One region of the Sphaerisporangium sp. NBC_01403 genome, then DNA from elsewhere that is predicted to be linked to it. Evidence: predicted binding sites of a transcription regulator. Region 1 holds the regulator's gene; each other region holds the start of a gene.

Evidence for each region. Region 1 encodes HrcA, which represses chaperone genes, less so after heat shock. Its sites were predicted from a motif close to TTGGCACTCTCNNNNNGAGAGTGCCAA; they were not measured.
Region 2: the regulator HrcA is predicted to act here: its motif matches at 1,059-1,085, upstream of groES (co-chaperone GroES).
Region 3: the regulator HrcA is predicted to act here: its motif matches at 1,449-1,475, upstream of OG589_RS33050 (FmdB family zinc ribbon protein).
Region 4: the regulator HrcA is predicted to act here: its motif matches at 1,915-1,941, upstream of groL (chaperonin GroEL).

Annotation. Positions count from the first base shown of each region.
Region 1 is NZ_CP109534.1:5,735,565-5,738,633, forward strand. It holds gene OG589_RS25535 (16S rRNA (uracil(1498)-N(3))-methyltransferase) at 1-187, opposite strand, end outside; gene dnaJ (molecular chaperone DnaJ) at 355-1,497, opposite strand; gene hrcA (heat-inducible transcriptional repressor HrcA) at 1,498-2,508, opposite strand; gene OG589_RS25550 (hypothetical protein) at 2,693-3,069, shown strand, end outside.
Region 2 is NZ_CP109534.1:9,446,029-9,449,097, forward strand. It holds gene OG589_RS42780 (THUMP-like domain-containing protein) at 1-875, opposite strand, end outside; gene groES (co-chaperone GroES) at 1,177-1,491, shown strand; gene groL (chaperonin GroEL) at 1,601-3,069, shown strand, end outside.
Region 3 is NZ_CP109534.1:7,399,587-7,402,655, reverse strand. It holds gene OG589_RS33055 (S-methyl-5'-thioadenosine phosphorylase) at 1-681, opposite strand, end outside; gene OG589_RS33050 (FmdB family zinc ribbon protein) at 1,054-1,404, opposite strand; gene OG589_RS33045 (potassium/proton antiporter) at 1,749-3,069, opposite strand, start outside.
Region 4 is NZ_CP109534.1:2,806,503-2,809,571, forward strand. It holds gene OG589_RS12645 (AraC family transcriptional regulator N-terminal domain-containing protein) at 1-515, opposite strand, end outside; gene OG589_RS12650 (putative quinol monooxygenase) at 672-977, shown strand; partial or broken gene OG589_RS12655 (alpha/beta hydrolase fold domain-containing protein) at 1,019-1,147, shown strand; gene OG589_RS12660 (TetR/AcrR family transcriptional regulator) at 1,222-1,836, opposite strand; gene groL (chaperonin GroEL) at 2,053-3,069, shown strand, end outside.

The DNA of each region.
Region 1 (3,069 bases):
CCAGCCGGAGTGAGTCTCTGGCGACGTCGCGCACGACGCACTCGGCGACGGCGCCCCTGCCGTCCGTCAGGTCGACGCGCTCACCGGCGCGCAGCCTTCGCACGGTGGCGGCGTGCCGCCCCTCGGGGCCGGACAGGACGATCTCCTGCCCAGACAGGTCGTCGGCGAGGAAGACGGGGACGCTCACCCGCAAACCTTAGCCATGCGCACACGCCCCCGCGAACCACACAGTGAGCCATCCCGGGCCGCGGGCTTGGCGAACGACGCCCAGGCCGTGACCGCCCGCCGGACGCGGCGTTGGGCCGCCCGCCGGACGTGAAGGCCCGTCGGGCGGATTGTCAGCGGGCGCAGGGGTCAGCGGCCGTTGAAGGCGTCTCTGAGGCGGGAGAAGAAGCCCTGCTGCCCGGGGGCGAACTTACCCGGCGGGCGCTCCTCCCCGCGCAGCTTGGACAGCTCCTTGAGCAGCTCCTCCTGAGCCGGGTCGAGACGGGTCGGCGTCTCCACGTTCACGTGGATCAGCAGGTCGCCCCGGCCGGTCTCGTTGAGCCGCTGGATGCCACGCCCGTAAAGCGGAAGGACGTGACCGGCCTGGGTGCCGGGCCGTACGTCGATCTCCTCCGCGCCGTCGAGCGTCTCCACGGTCAAGATCGTGCCGAGCGCCGCCGCCGTCATCGGGATCTGCACCGTGCAGTGCAGGTCGTCGCCACGCCGCTCGAAGATCTCGTGCGGCCGCTCGACGATCTCCAGGAACAGGTCTCCGGGCGGGCCGCCGCCGGGGCCGACCTCGCCCTCTCCGGCGAGCTGGATGTGGGTGCCGTCCTCGACGCCCGCCGGGATGCGGACCTTGATCGTGCGGCGGGTGCGCACCCGCCCGTCGCCTGAGCACTCCTGGCAGGGGTGCTGGATGATCGAGCCGAACCCGCCGCACTGGGGGCAGGGACGAGCGGTCATCACCTGGCCGAGGAACGACCGGGTGACCTGCGAGATCTCGCCACGGCCGTGGCACATGTCACAGGTGTCGGGATGGGTGCCGGACGCGGCGCCCGACCCCTGGCAGACCTCACACAGCACGGCGGTGTCGACCACCAGCTCGCGCGTGGTGCCGAACGCAGACTCGGCCAGGTCCAGCTCGACGCGGATCGTCGCGTTGCGCCCGCGCCTCGCCCGGGACCTCGGCCCCCGGGCTCCGCCACCGCCGCCGAAGAAGGCGTCCATGATGTCGCTGAACGGGAAGCCCGCGCCGAAGCCGGCCGCACCGGCCCCCGGACCGCCGGCACTGCCGCCGAAGGGGTCGGCTCCGAGATCGAACATCTGGCGCTTGCTCGGGTCCGACAGGACCTCGTACGCCTGGTTGATCTCCTTGAAGCGCTCCTGCGTCTCGGGATCGGGGTTGATGTCGGGATGAAGCTCGCGGGCGAGGCGGCGATACGCCTTCTTGATCTCGTCCTGGCTCGCGTCACGGCGGACCCCGAGGATGCCGTAATAGTCGCGGGCCACCTAGGACCCCGCCAGGATCTGGCCGACATAGCGTGCCACTGCGCGCACCGCTCCCATAGTCACCGGGTAGTCCATTCGCGTCGGGCCCAGCACTCCGAGCCGAGCCAGTTCATTGTCGCCCGAACCGTATCCGGCGGCGACGATCGAGGTGCCGTGAAGCCCGGAGTAGGGATTCTCCGAGCCGATCCGCACCGTGAGCGCGGCCGAGTCGCTCGCCTCGCCGAGCAGCCGCATCAGCACGACCTGCTCCTCAAGCGCCTCGAGGACCTCGCGGAGGCCGACGCTGATGTCGCCCGCGAGGTTGGCCGCCCCGGCGAAGACGATCTTCTCGTCATGCCGGTCGACCAGGGTTTCCAGGAGAACGGACAGGATGGTGGTCGCCACGGGCCGGTCCTCTTCGGGAAGCCGGTCGTGCAGGTCGGCCACCGTCTCGGGCACGCGGTTGAGGCGGCATCCGTCGAGGCAGGCGTTGAGCACCGCCCGCAGATGCGCGATCCGGTCGTCCTCCACCACATTGGGAAGGTCGACGACCCGCTGCTCGACCCGCCCGGTGTTGGTGATCAGCACCAGCATGATCCGCCGCTCGGCCAGCGGCACGAGCTCGACGTGCCGGACCGTGGAACGGATCAGCGATGGATACTGCACCACGGCGACCTGCCGAGTCAACTGCGCGAGCAGCCGCACCGTGCGGGTCACGACGTCGTCGAGGTCGACGGCGCCCGCCAGGAAGGTCTCGATCGCCCGGCGCTCGGCGCCGGACAGCGGCTTGATCTGGGACAGCCGGTCGACGAACAACCGGTAGCCCTTGTCGGTGGGCACGCGGCCCGCGCTGGTGTGGGGTTGTGTGATGTAGCCCTGCTCCTCGAGCACGGCCATGTCGTTGCGCACGGTGGCCGGAGAGACCCCCAAATTGTGCCGCTCCGCGAGCGCTTTCGACCCGACCGGCTCGTTGGTGGACACGTAGTCCTCGACAACGGCGCGCAGAACTGCGAGCTTACGCTCATCGAGCAACGTGCTCACCTCCCTGCCCTGCGTTCGTGCCTGCGTAAACGCCTGGTCTGGCACTCTGTGTTCCCGAGTGCCAAGTGTACGGCTCCGGCCGACAGGGTGCGATAACCCATCCGTACGACCTCGCCCAGCCAGCGGCAAGCCACTTGCTATCCGTCGGCAAGTCGGGTGATCCAGACTCTCCCCCATGAGTGAGAACGACCCCCGGCTGAACGACGCGACGACCCGGCTTCCGCGTCACAACTCCCCTGGCGAGCATGCTCCCCTGCCCGGCTCGCCGTCCGGAGGCGCGCCCGCCGGCGGCGCCCCTTCCTATGGTGGTTCCCCCGCCTACGGCAACACCCCCAGCGCGCCCCCGTACGGCACCCCGGCCGCCCCCTCCTACGGCACGCCCTCGGGCGGTCCCGCCTACGGCGCCCCCTCCGGCGGCCAGGGATACGGCAACCCCCAAGGCGGCCAGGCCGGCCAGGGGTACGGCAACCCCCAGGGCGGCCCTTCCTACGGCCCCTCGTACGGCACGCCCCCTCCCCCGCCGCCCGGCTCGGCCCGGCCGTACGGTTCCCC
Region 2 (3,069 bases), 3.7 Mb from region 1:
GCGACCAGATGCGACCGGATCGCGGCGCCGTCCGGCTCGTACAGGTATCTGGCCACCGGCCCCTGCTTCGCCTGCCCGAGTGACAGGTCGGGGGTCAGCGTCTCGCCTGAGGGCAGCATCGTGGCCCTGCGGCCGAGGTCGCCTGCCGACGGCTGCGCGAGGGCGCCGGTCCACAGGACGGCCTCCTTGACCTCGCCGCGGTAGGAGACCCATTCGGCCTCCGCGCCCGGCGGGATCAGCTCGTACGGGATGCCGGGCGCGACCTTCAGGCACGCGGCCCGTGCCCGTGCCACCAGGCCGAGGACCGCGGGCCACGGCGGGGAGTACGCCATGGGGTCGAAGACGCGCCTGCCGGTGGACCGCCTGGCGGGGTCGGCGAACAGCACGTCGTACGCCTCCGGCTCGACCTCGGCCGCATCGGCCGTACGGACCGTGACGCGGTCGCCGAGCCCCAGTGCCACGGCGTTGGCCCGTGCCACCTCCACGGTGAGCGGATCGAGGTCCACGGCGTCGACCTCGCACCCGGCGCGCGCCATCTCGATCAGGTCGCCGCCGATGCCGCAGCAGGCGTCGGCCACCCGCGTGCCCGGCGGGAGCCTGCGGGCGCGGTGGGCGGCCACCTCGGCGCGGGTCGCCTGCTCCAGGCCGTCGGGGGTGAAGTACATGCGGGACGCGTCGGGGCCGAACTTGACCGCGCCGCGCGCCCGCAGCCGCGCCTGGGTGAGCGCGGCGGAGGTCAGCGAGGCGTCGTAGGTCTTCCTGAGCCGGCTCGCTGCCACCACCGGGTCGGCGCCGTCGGCCACCGCCCCCACGGCGTCGCCGAGGGCCTTCTGCCCGCGTGGGGTCAGCAACTCGCGGAAGGCGTCGAGGTCCACGTCTCCCGACGCTACCGCGTGCCGGAGGGTCTCGGACGAGGAGTCGGCAACCTGGCGGACCGGGTGTCCAGAGCGGACATTTCGGGCGACTCTCGCTTTGGCCGGGGCAGGTATCGCTCCCGGACTGACCAGGGACGGCCTGTCCGTGTTGACTGAGTCGGCGGCCTTGCATACTGTTCAGTGTTGGCACTCGCCTAGTGAGAGTGCCAAGTCAAAATGCGACGAGGCAGGTCTGACACCCGCGACGGCAGGCCGCTGGTCGCCTCTTCAGCTCATCAAAACAATCTGAAGGGGAGGTCCGATCGTGACGACCGCCACCAAGGTTCCCGTTAAGCCGCTCGGCGACCGCATCGTGGTCCAGCCGCTTGAAGCCGAGCAGACGACCGCTTCCGGTCTGGTCATCCCGGACACCGCCAAGGAGAAGCCGCAAGAGGGCAAGGTCCTCGCGGTGGGCCCCGGCAACTGGGACGAAGACGGCGAGAAGCGGATTCCGCTCGACGTCAAGGAAGGGGACATCGTCCTCTACAGCAAGTACGGCGGCACCGAGGTCAAGTACGGCGGCGAGGAGTACCTCGTTCTCTCCGCCCGCGACGTTCTCGCGATCATCGAGAAGTAAAGCCCCGGGCGCGCAAGCGACCATCAGTACGGAGCCTTACAAAAAATGCGTGTCAAGCCCCGGGCGCTTCGGCTGAAGGCCCGGGGCTCTGATGCTGAGAGGACCTTAAATGCCGAAGACCCTGGAGTTCGAGGAGGACGCGCGTCGCGCTCTCGAGCGTGGCGTGAACGCCCTCGCGGACGCCGTCAAGGTGACCCTCGGGCCGCGCGGCCGGAACGTCGTCATCGACAAGAAGTTCGGTGCGCCGACCATCACCAACGATGGCGTGACCATCGCCCGTGAGGTCGAGCTCGAGAAGCCGTACGAGAACCTCGGCGCCCAGCTCGCCAAGGAAGTCGCCACCAAGACCAACGACGTCGCCGGTGACGGCACCACCACCGCGACCGTGCTCGCCCAGGCGATGGTCCGCGAGGGCCTGCGCAACGTCGCCGCCGGCGCCTCGCCGCTGTCGCTCAAGCGCGGCATCGACCTGGCCGCCCGCGCGGTCAGCGACCGCCTGCTGGAGCTCGCCCGTCCCGTCGAGGACAAGAAGGAGATCGCCAACGTAGCGACGATCTCCGCCCAGGACGCCAAGATCGGCGAGCTGATCGCCGAGGCGTTCGACAAGGTGGGCAAGGACGGCGTCATCACCGTCGAAGAGTCCAACACCATGGGCCTGGAGCTTGAGTTCACCGAAGGACTCCAGTTCGACAAGGGCTACCTGTCGCCGTACATGGTGACCGACCCCGAGCGCATGGAGGCGGTCCTCGAGGACGCCTACGTCCTGCTGAACCAGGGCAAGATCTCCTCCATCGCGGAGTTCCTCCCGCTGCTGGAGAAGGTCGCCCAGACCAAGAAGCCGCTCTTCGTGGTGGCGGAGGACGTCGAGGGCGAGGCCCTGGCCGTCCTGGTCACCAACAAGATCCGCGGCACGTTCACCTCGGTGGCCGTCAAGGCTCCCGGCTTCGGTGACCGCCGCAAGGCCATGCTGCAGGACATCGCGATCCTGACCGGCGGCCAGCTGATCTCCGAGGAGCTCGGCCTCAAGCTGGACAACGCCGGCCTCGAGGTGCTGGGCACCGCCCGTCGCATCGTGGTCACCAAGGACGCCACGACCATCGTCGACGGCGCCGGCGACCCGCAGGCGATCCAGGACCGCGTCCGCGAGATCCAGCACGCGATCGAGCAGACCGACTCCGACTGGGACCGCGAGAAGCTCCAGGAGCGCCTCGCCAAGCTGTCCGGGGGCATCTGCATCCTCCGCGTCGGCGCGGCCACCGAGGTGGAGCTCAAGGAGAAGAAGCACCGCCTCGAGGACGCCATCTCCGCGACGCGCGCCGCGATCGAGGAGGGCATCGTCTCCGGCGGTGGCTCCGCGCTCGTGCACCTGTCCAAGGACCTGGACGACCTCGGCCTCACCGGCGACGAGGCGACCGGTGTCGCCATCGTCCGCAGGTCGCTCGTCGAGCCGGCCCGCTGGATCGCGGAGAACGCCGGCCAGGAGGGCTACGTCGTCACCGCCAAGATCGGCGAGCTGCCCGTGGGTCACGGCCTCAACGCCGCGACCGGCGAGTACGGCGACCTGATCGCCGAGGGCGT
Region 3 (3,069 bases), 1.7 Mb from region 1:
GAAGGCGAAGACTTCATCCTGGGTGACGCCCTCACCCGTGTCGACGCCGGCGTCGTGATCGGTGACGAGGGCCAACGTCGTGTAGCAGAGGGCCAGTTCACGGGCGAGAACGGCCTCTGGGTAGCCCGTCATGCCGACGATCGACCAGCCGTTGGAGGTGAACCAGCGTGACTCCGCCCTGGTGGAGAAGCGGGGGCCTTCGATGACGACGAGAGTGCCGCCGTCGACGGCATCCCAGCCGTCGGACTCAGCCTTCGAACAGGACAGAGCCCTGCCGACGGGGCAGTAAGGATCGGCGAACGGGACGTGGACCGCGCCGTTCGCGTCGTAATAGGTCTGCACCCGGCCCGATGTGCGATCGACGAGCTGGTCAGGGATCACAAGGGTGCCCGGGCCGTACCGCACCTGGAGAGACCCGACGGCGCTCGGTGCCAGCACCTGGCGCACGCCGAGGGAGCGAAGCGCCCAGAGGTTCGCCCGATAGGGAATGCGATGGGGAGGAAACCGGTGGTCGCGGCCGTGGCGGGGCACGAACGCCACTGAGCGCGAGCCGATGTGGCCCACAGTGATGGTGTCGCTCGGAGGCCCGTACGGCGTGGCGACGTCGATCTCTTCGGCATCATCGAGGAGGGAGTAGAACCCTGACCCGCCGATGACCCCGATGTCCGCTCTCATGACCATGGCGCAGACACTAGCGCCCCAGGCCCGGGCAGAAGAGATCAGAGTCGAGACCTGTGGATAACCCTGGCCGTGAGATCGCCGGTGGGGCGGAAGTCGTGGTGCGTTGCGATGGGGGAGGCCGGGCCGCTAGAACGCCCCTGTGACCGGCTTCTTGGAGCACGGCGTGGCCGCGTGCGGTTCTGCGAGCCACTTGCAACGACCAGTCATGCCGCGACGGAAGGGCCGGTGGCAAGGTGCAGGCGGTCGGTTTGATGGTGTCGCGTCCGGCTTGCGCTGTGAAGAGGGCAACGCCACTACGGCCTGTGCATGGGAGAAGGCAGGCGTCCAAGCGAGGTTGTACGGCCTGCGGGAGCCGTACAACCCAGGGCGTCGTCAGGCTGCCGAGCTGCTCGCGGGCGCCGAAGAACTCGCCGAGGCGGGCTCCTTCTTGGTGGAGGTGGTGGTTCCGGAGTCGGAGCCGCCGGAGTCCCCGGAGCTGCTGGAACCAGAGGAAACCGAGGCACCAGAAGAAGCGGCGGAACCGCTGGACGTCGAGCTTCCGGTGGACGAGCGGTTGTCCGTCCGATAGAAGCCGGAGCCCTTGAAGACGATGCCGACGGCCGAGAACACCTTGCGCAGTTGGCCCTCGCAGCTCGGGCATGTGGTCAGCGCGTCGTCGCTGAATCTCTGGACGACCTCGAGCCCTTCACCGCAAGCGGTACAGGCGTACTGGTAGGTGGGCACGCACTCCTCCTCGTATGACTCACGCCGAGTATGACTCACGCAGACTGGCACTCTACCGATGCGACTGCTAATGGTACGCAGCCGATTAGGCTAAACGCCACCCAGGCAGGTTCTAATCCCCGTCACAAGCTCTGTGGGGTGCCCCGTAAAGGCTCTGCGGAAGCGATGCGGAAGCGAGCCGGCGGGCTGTGACGAGCGCGGCTCCGTACCTGGTCGTGAGATCCATCGGGCCTGGAGCCTCCGAGCGGGGCACGGCGAGGCGACGAGACCGAACTGGGGCTGGCAGCCTGGTCGAGCTGGGGCCGAAGTCAGGGGACCAGAGGGCCGGTGACGTCGGCTCAGGGTCACTCGCCGCGTTCGCCGTACCAGCCGGCGAGTTTGCCCCGGCGGCTCACCGCTCGGAGGCGGCGTTCGACGGTCTGCCTGTATGCGGCCGTGGTGACGACCAGGAGCTGGTCCTCGGCTCGGAGGCGCGTGGAGCCCTCGGGGACGAAGGAGCGGCCCTCGCGTACGACCATCGTGACGGCCGCGTCCGAGGGCAGGCGGAGCTCGAAGATCTCTACTCCGTGCAGCCCTGAGCCCGGCGGGATGGTGATCTGAAGGAGGTCGGCGTTGAGCTCTTCGAGCGGAGCCGCCTCGACACCCAGGTCACGGGCCTCGTCGAGCGCGTTGACCCGCAGGATCCGCGCGAGGTACGGCAGCGTCGGCCCCTGCACCATCGTGAAAACGATCACGATGACGAAGACCTCGTTGAACACCCCCTTGGCACCGATGAGCCCGGTGGCCCACGGGATGGTGGCGAGCACGATGGGCACCGCCCCCCGCAGTCCCGCCCAGGACAGGAACGCCTGTTCGCGCCAGGAGAGCTGGTCCACCCGCGCCAGCCGTACGATCAGGGCGGAGACCACGACGGACAGGGGCCTGGCGAACAGCAGCAGGGCGAGGCCGGCGATCAGGCCGGGCACGACGGCCGTGGGCAGCTCGTGCGGGCTGGCGAGTATGCCGAGCATGACGAACAGGCCGATCTGCGCCAGCCACGCGGCCCCCTCGGCGAAGCCCCGGGTCGCCGCCCGGTGCGGCAGCCGCGTGTTGCCGAGGACGAGCGTGGCGAGGTACACCGCGAGGAAGCCGCTTCCGTGCAGCAGCGCCGCGCCGCTGTAAGCGATGAACGCGAGGGCGAGCACGGCGATGGGGTAGAGACCGGACGACGGCAGAGCCACCCTGCGCAGCGCGTATCCCCCGAGGGGGCCGACCGCGAGGCCCACCGCGCACCCGACCGCGAGCTCGAAGAACGCGTCGAAGACGACGTGCCCCACGCTCGGCAGGGGTGTGTTCACCTGACTCAACATGGCGACGACGATGACCGTGGGCGCGTCGTTGAAGCCGGATTCGGCCTCCAGGATGCCGGACAGGCGCTGGGGGAGGCGAAGGCGCCGCAGTACGGAGAACACCGCGGCCGCGTCGGTCGAGGCGAGGATGGCCCCGAGCAGCAGGGCCGTACGCCAGTCCATCTTGAGCAGCCAGTGCACCGCGGCGGCGAGGGAGACGATGCTGATCGCCACTCCGACCGTGGCGAGCACCAGCGCGGTCGGTACGGCCCGGCGGACGTGCTGCCAGTTCGTGGTGAGGCCGCCCTCGGCCAGGATGACGGCGAGGGCGGCGAGG
Region 4 (3,069 bases), 2.9 Mb from region 1:
TGTTCACCGGTGATGAGCCACCAGAGGATCTCCCGTTTGATCAGCGGTGCGAGCACCGCCATGTCGCGTGGCTGGTCGAGCAGGCGCAGCAGCCTGATCACCGCGTCGACGAGCGCGTCAGGGGCGTCGCTGACGGCCATGCCGGACGGCGCGCCGCCGCCGGCGGGTGGGAGGTCTCCGGGGGCCGCCTGCAGCAGCAGCTCGGCGACGGTGGCCGGGTGCAGGATCAGGCCGAAGCCCACTGCCGGCCGCTCGGGGCTGGCCTCGGTGAAGTGGCCGGTGATCGGCATGTCGACCGAGGCGAGGAGGTATTGCCCGGCGCGGTACTCGTAAACGCGGTCGCCCAGCGCGATCCGTTTCGCGCCCTGCGCGATGAGTGCCAGCACTGTGCCCGACATCGACGGCGACGGCGGAGTCGACTGCTCGACCTTCGAGATCAGGACACCGTCGATGGCGGTGGTCATGTCGGGCCGGGCATGGCGGACAAGCAAGGTACGCAGCTCATCAAGGTCCATGATTCGATTGAAGCACGAACCGATAATCGCTGCAACGATAGGATCAGGCAAGAGGTCGGGAGTATCTTTCTAGCATTTCCGCTGTTCACGATGCTTACATGGGCTGGTCGATATCCCAGGAGCGCACTACAGCTCCACGAATGAGGAGATACCCCCATGGCCGTCAACCACGGTTTTCACGCCACCATGACCGCGCAGCCCGGAAAGGGTGACGAGCTGGTCGAGTTTCTGCTCAACGCGCCGTCCCTGCCGAACGAGGACTGCGTTGTCTTCCTGGTCAGCCGCTCGGCCGGCGACCGGGACATCGTCTACGTCACCGAAGGCTGGACCAGCGAAGAGGCCCACGGCAGGTTCTTCGCGACCGAGGAGGCGAAGGCGCTGGTCGCGAAGCTCCAGCCGCTGCTCGCCGGCGAGCCTCAGTACATCGACGAGGTGCCGGTCGGCGGCAAGGCCGCCTTCTGAGATCGCTGGTGAATAGGTCAATCCTTCATCGATTCGGCCTGATGGCAGACCTGGGCATCGATCCCGCCCGCATCGTCGTCGCGGGCGCCGGCGCCGGCGGTGGCCTCGCCGCCGGACTCACACTGATGGCGCGCGACCGCGGCACCCCGGACGCGCAACGACTGGCTCGCCCGGGTCCTGAGCTGAGGGTTGAGCCGTTCCTCCCGCTCGGCGATGTCTCAAACGCCGGGCCTGCGCGTTCTGGTCACCGACCCCGCGGGCCTTCGGGCGGCGCTGCGGGAATGACGCAGGACAGGGCACTGCGCAGGACGGTGGCGAAGGATTCGGTGTTACCGGGTTCGAGCCAGTGCCGCCCCGCCACGCGGATGGCGCCGGCGACCGCGGCGGCCATGACGGCGGGGAACAAGTCGCGTCCTGGGTCGGTGCCGGTGCGCGCCCCGATCGCCTCGGCGAGCGGGCCCTCCGCCATGGTGAACGCCTTCAGCGCCTCGCCCTCCAACTCCGGCGTCGACATGATCATGCGCAGGCCGGCCTTGTCAGGCTCGGGGGCGGTGTAGAGCTCGATCATGGCCGCGATGACGGCCTGGTCCAGCGGCTCGCCGGTGGGCCGGGAGCGCAGCGCCTGCCCCGCGCGCCTGGACTGGTCGGCCTGGAAGGCGCAGACTGCCTCCTCCCTGCTGGAGAAGTAGTTGTTGTAGGTGCGGGGTGATACTCCCGCGGCCGTGGCGATGTCGTGGACGCGCACAAGGGCCAGCCCGTTGGGGCCCTGCTCGATGGCCAGGCGCAGCGCGGCGTGGCTGATCGCCTCCCGGGTTGCCTGCCGGTTGCGCGCCCGGAGGTCCATAGCGTCGTCGTTCATGGGCCGACCCTACCCGATATTGCGCGGCACGCACTATATGCGTGCCACGCAAGTTGTGGGTAGAGTGCGCTGGGACGCCTGGCACTCACGCCTGGAGAGTGCCAACCGCAAGGCGTGTGCCGGGACGGCGAGGTCCGCCTGCGGGTCATCCACCCGCCGGCAGGCCGTCCGTCGCGGGCGCCGTCCCGGCAAGCCCCATCAAGAGCAGGAGCAGTAATGGCTTCGAAAATGATTGCGTTCGACGAGGACGCCCGGCGCGGTCTCGAGCGCGGGATGAACCAGCTCGCCGATGCCGTCAAGGTGACCTTGGGTCCCAAGGGCCGCAACGTCGTGCTGGAGAAGAAGTGGGGCGCTCCCACGATCACCAACGACGGCGTCTCGATCGCCAAGGAGATCGAGCTCGAGGACCCCTGGGAGAAGATCGGGGCCGAGCTCGTCAAGGAGGTCGCGAAGAAGACCGACGACGTCGCGGGTGACGGCACCACCACCGCCACCGTGCTCGCCCAGGCGCTGGTACGCGAGGGCCTGCGCAACGTCGCCGCCGGCGCCAACCCGATGTCCCTGAAGAAGGGCATCGAAGTCGCCGTCGAGCGCGTCAGCGAGGAGCTCTCGAAGCTCGCGAAGGACGTGGAGACCAAGGAGCAGATCGCTTCCACCGCCTCCATCTCCGCCGGCGACACCCAGATCGGCGAGATGATCGCCGAGGCGATGGACAAGGTCGGCAAGGAAGGCGTCATCACCGTCGAGGAGAGCAACGCCTTTGGCCTGGAGCTCGAGCTCACCGAGGGCATGCGCTTCGACAAGGGCTACATCGCGCCGCTCTTCATCACCGACTCCGACCGGCTCGAAGCGGTCCTGGACGATCCGTACGTCCTGATCGTGGGCGGCAAGGTCTCCGCCAACAGGGACGTGCTTCCGCTGCTCGACAAGGTCGTGCAGGCCGGCAAGTCACTGCTGGTCATCGCCGAGGACGTCGAGGGCGAGGCTCTGGCCACCCTGATCGTCAACAAGATGAAGGGCGTCTTCCGGTCGGTCGCCGTCAAGGCCCCTGGCTTCGGCGACCGCCGTAAGGCCATGCTCGGTGACATCGCCATCCTCACCGGTGGCCAGGTCATCAGCGAGGACGTCGGCCTCAAGCTGGAGACGGCCACGCTCGACCTGCTCGGTCGCGCGCGCCAGGTCATCATCACCAAGGATGAGACCACCATCGTCGACGGCGCCGGCGACCCCGAG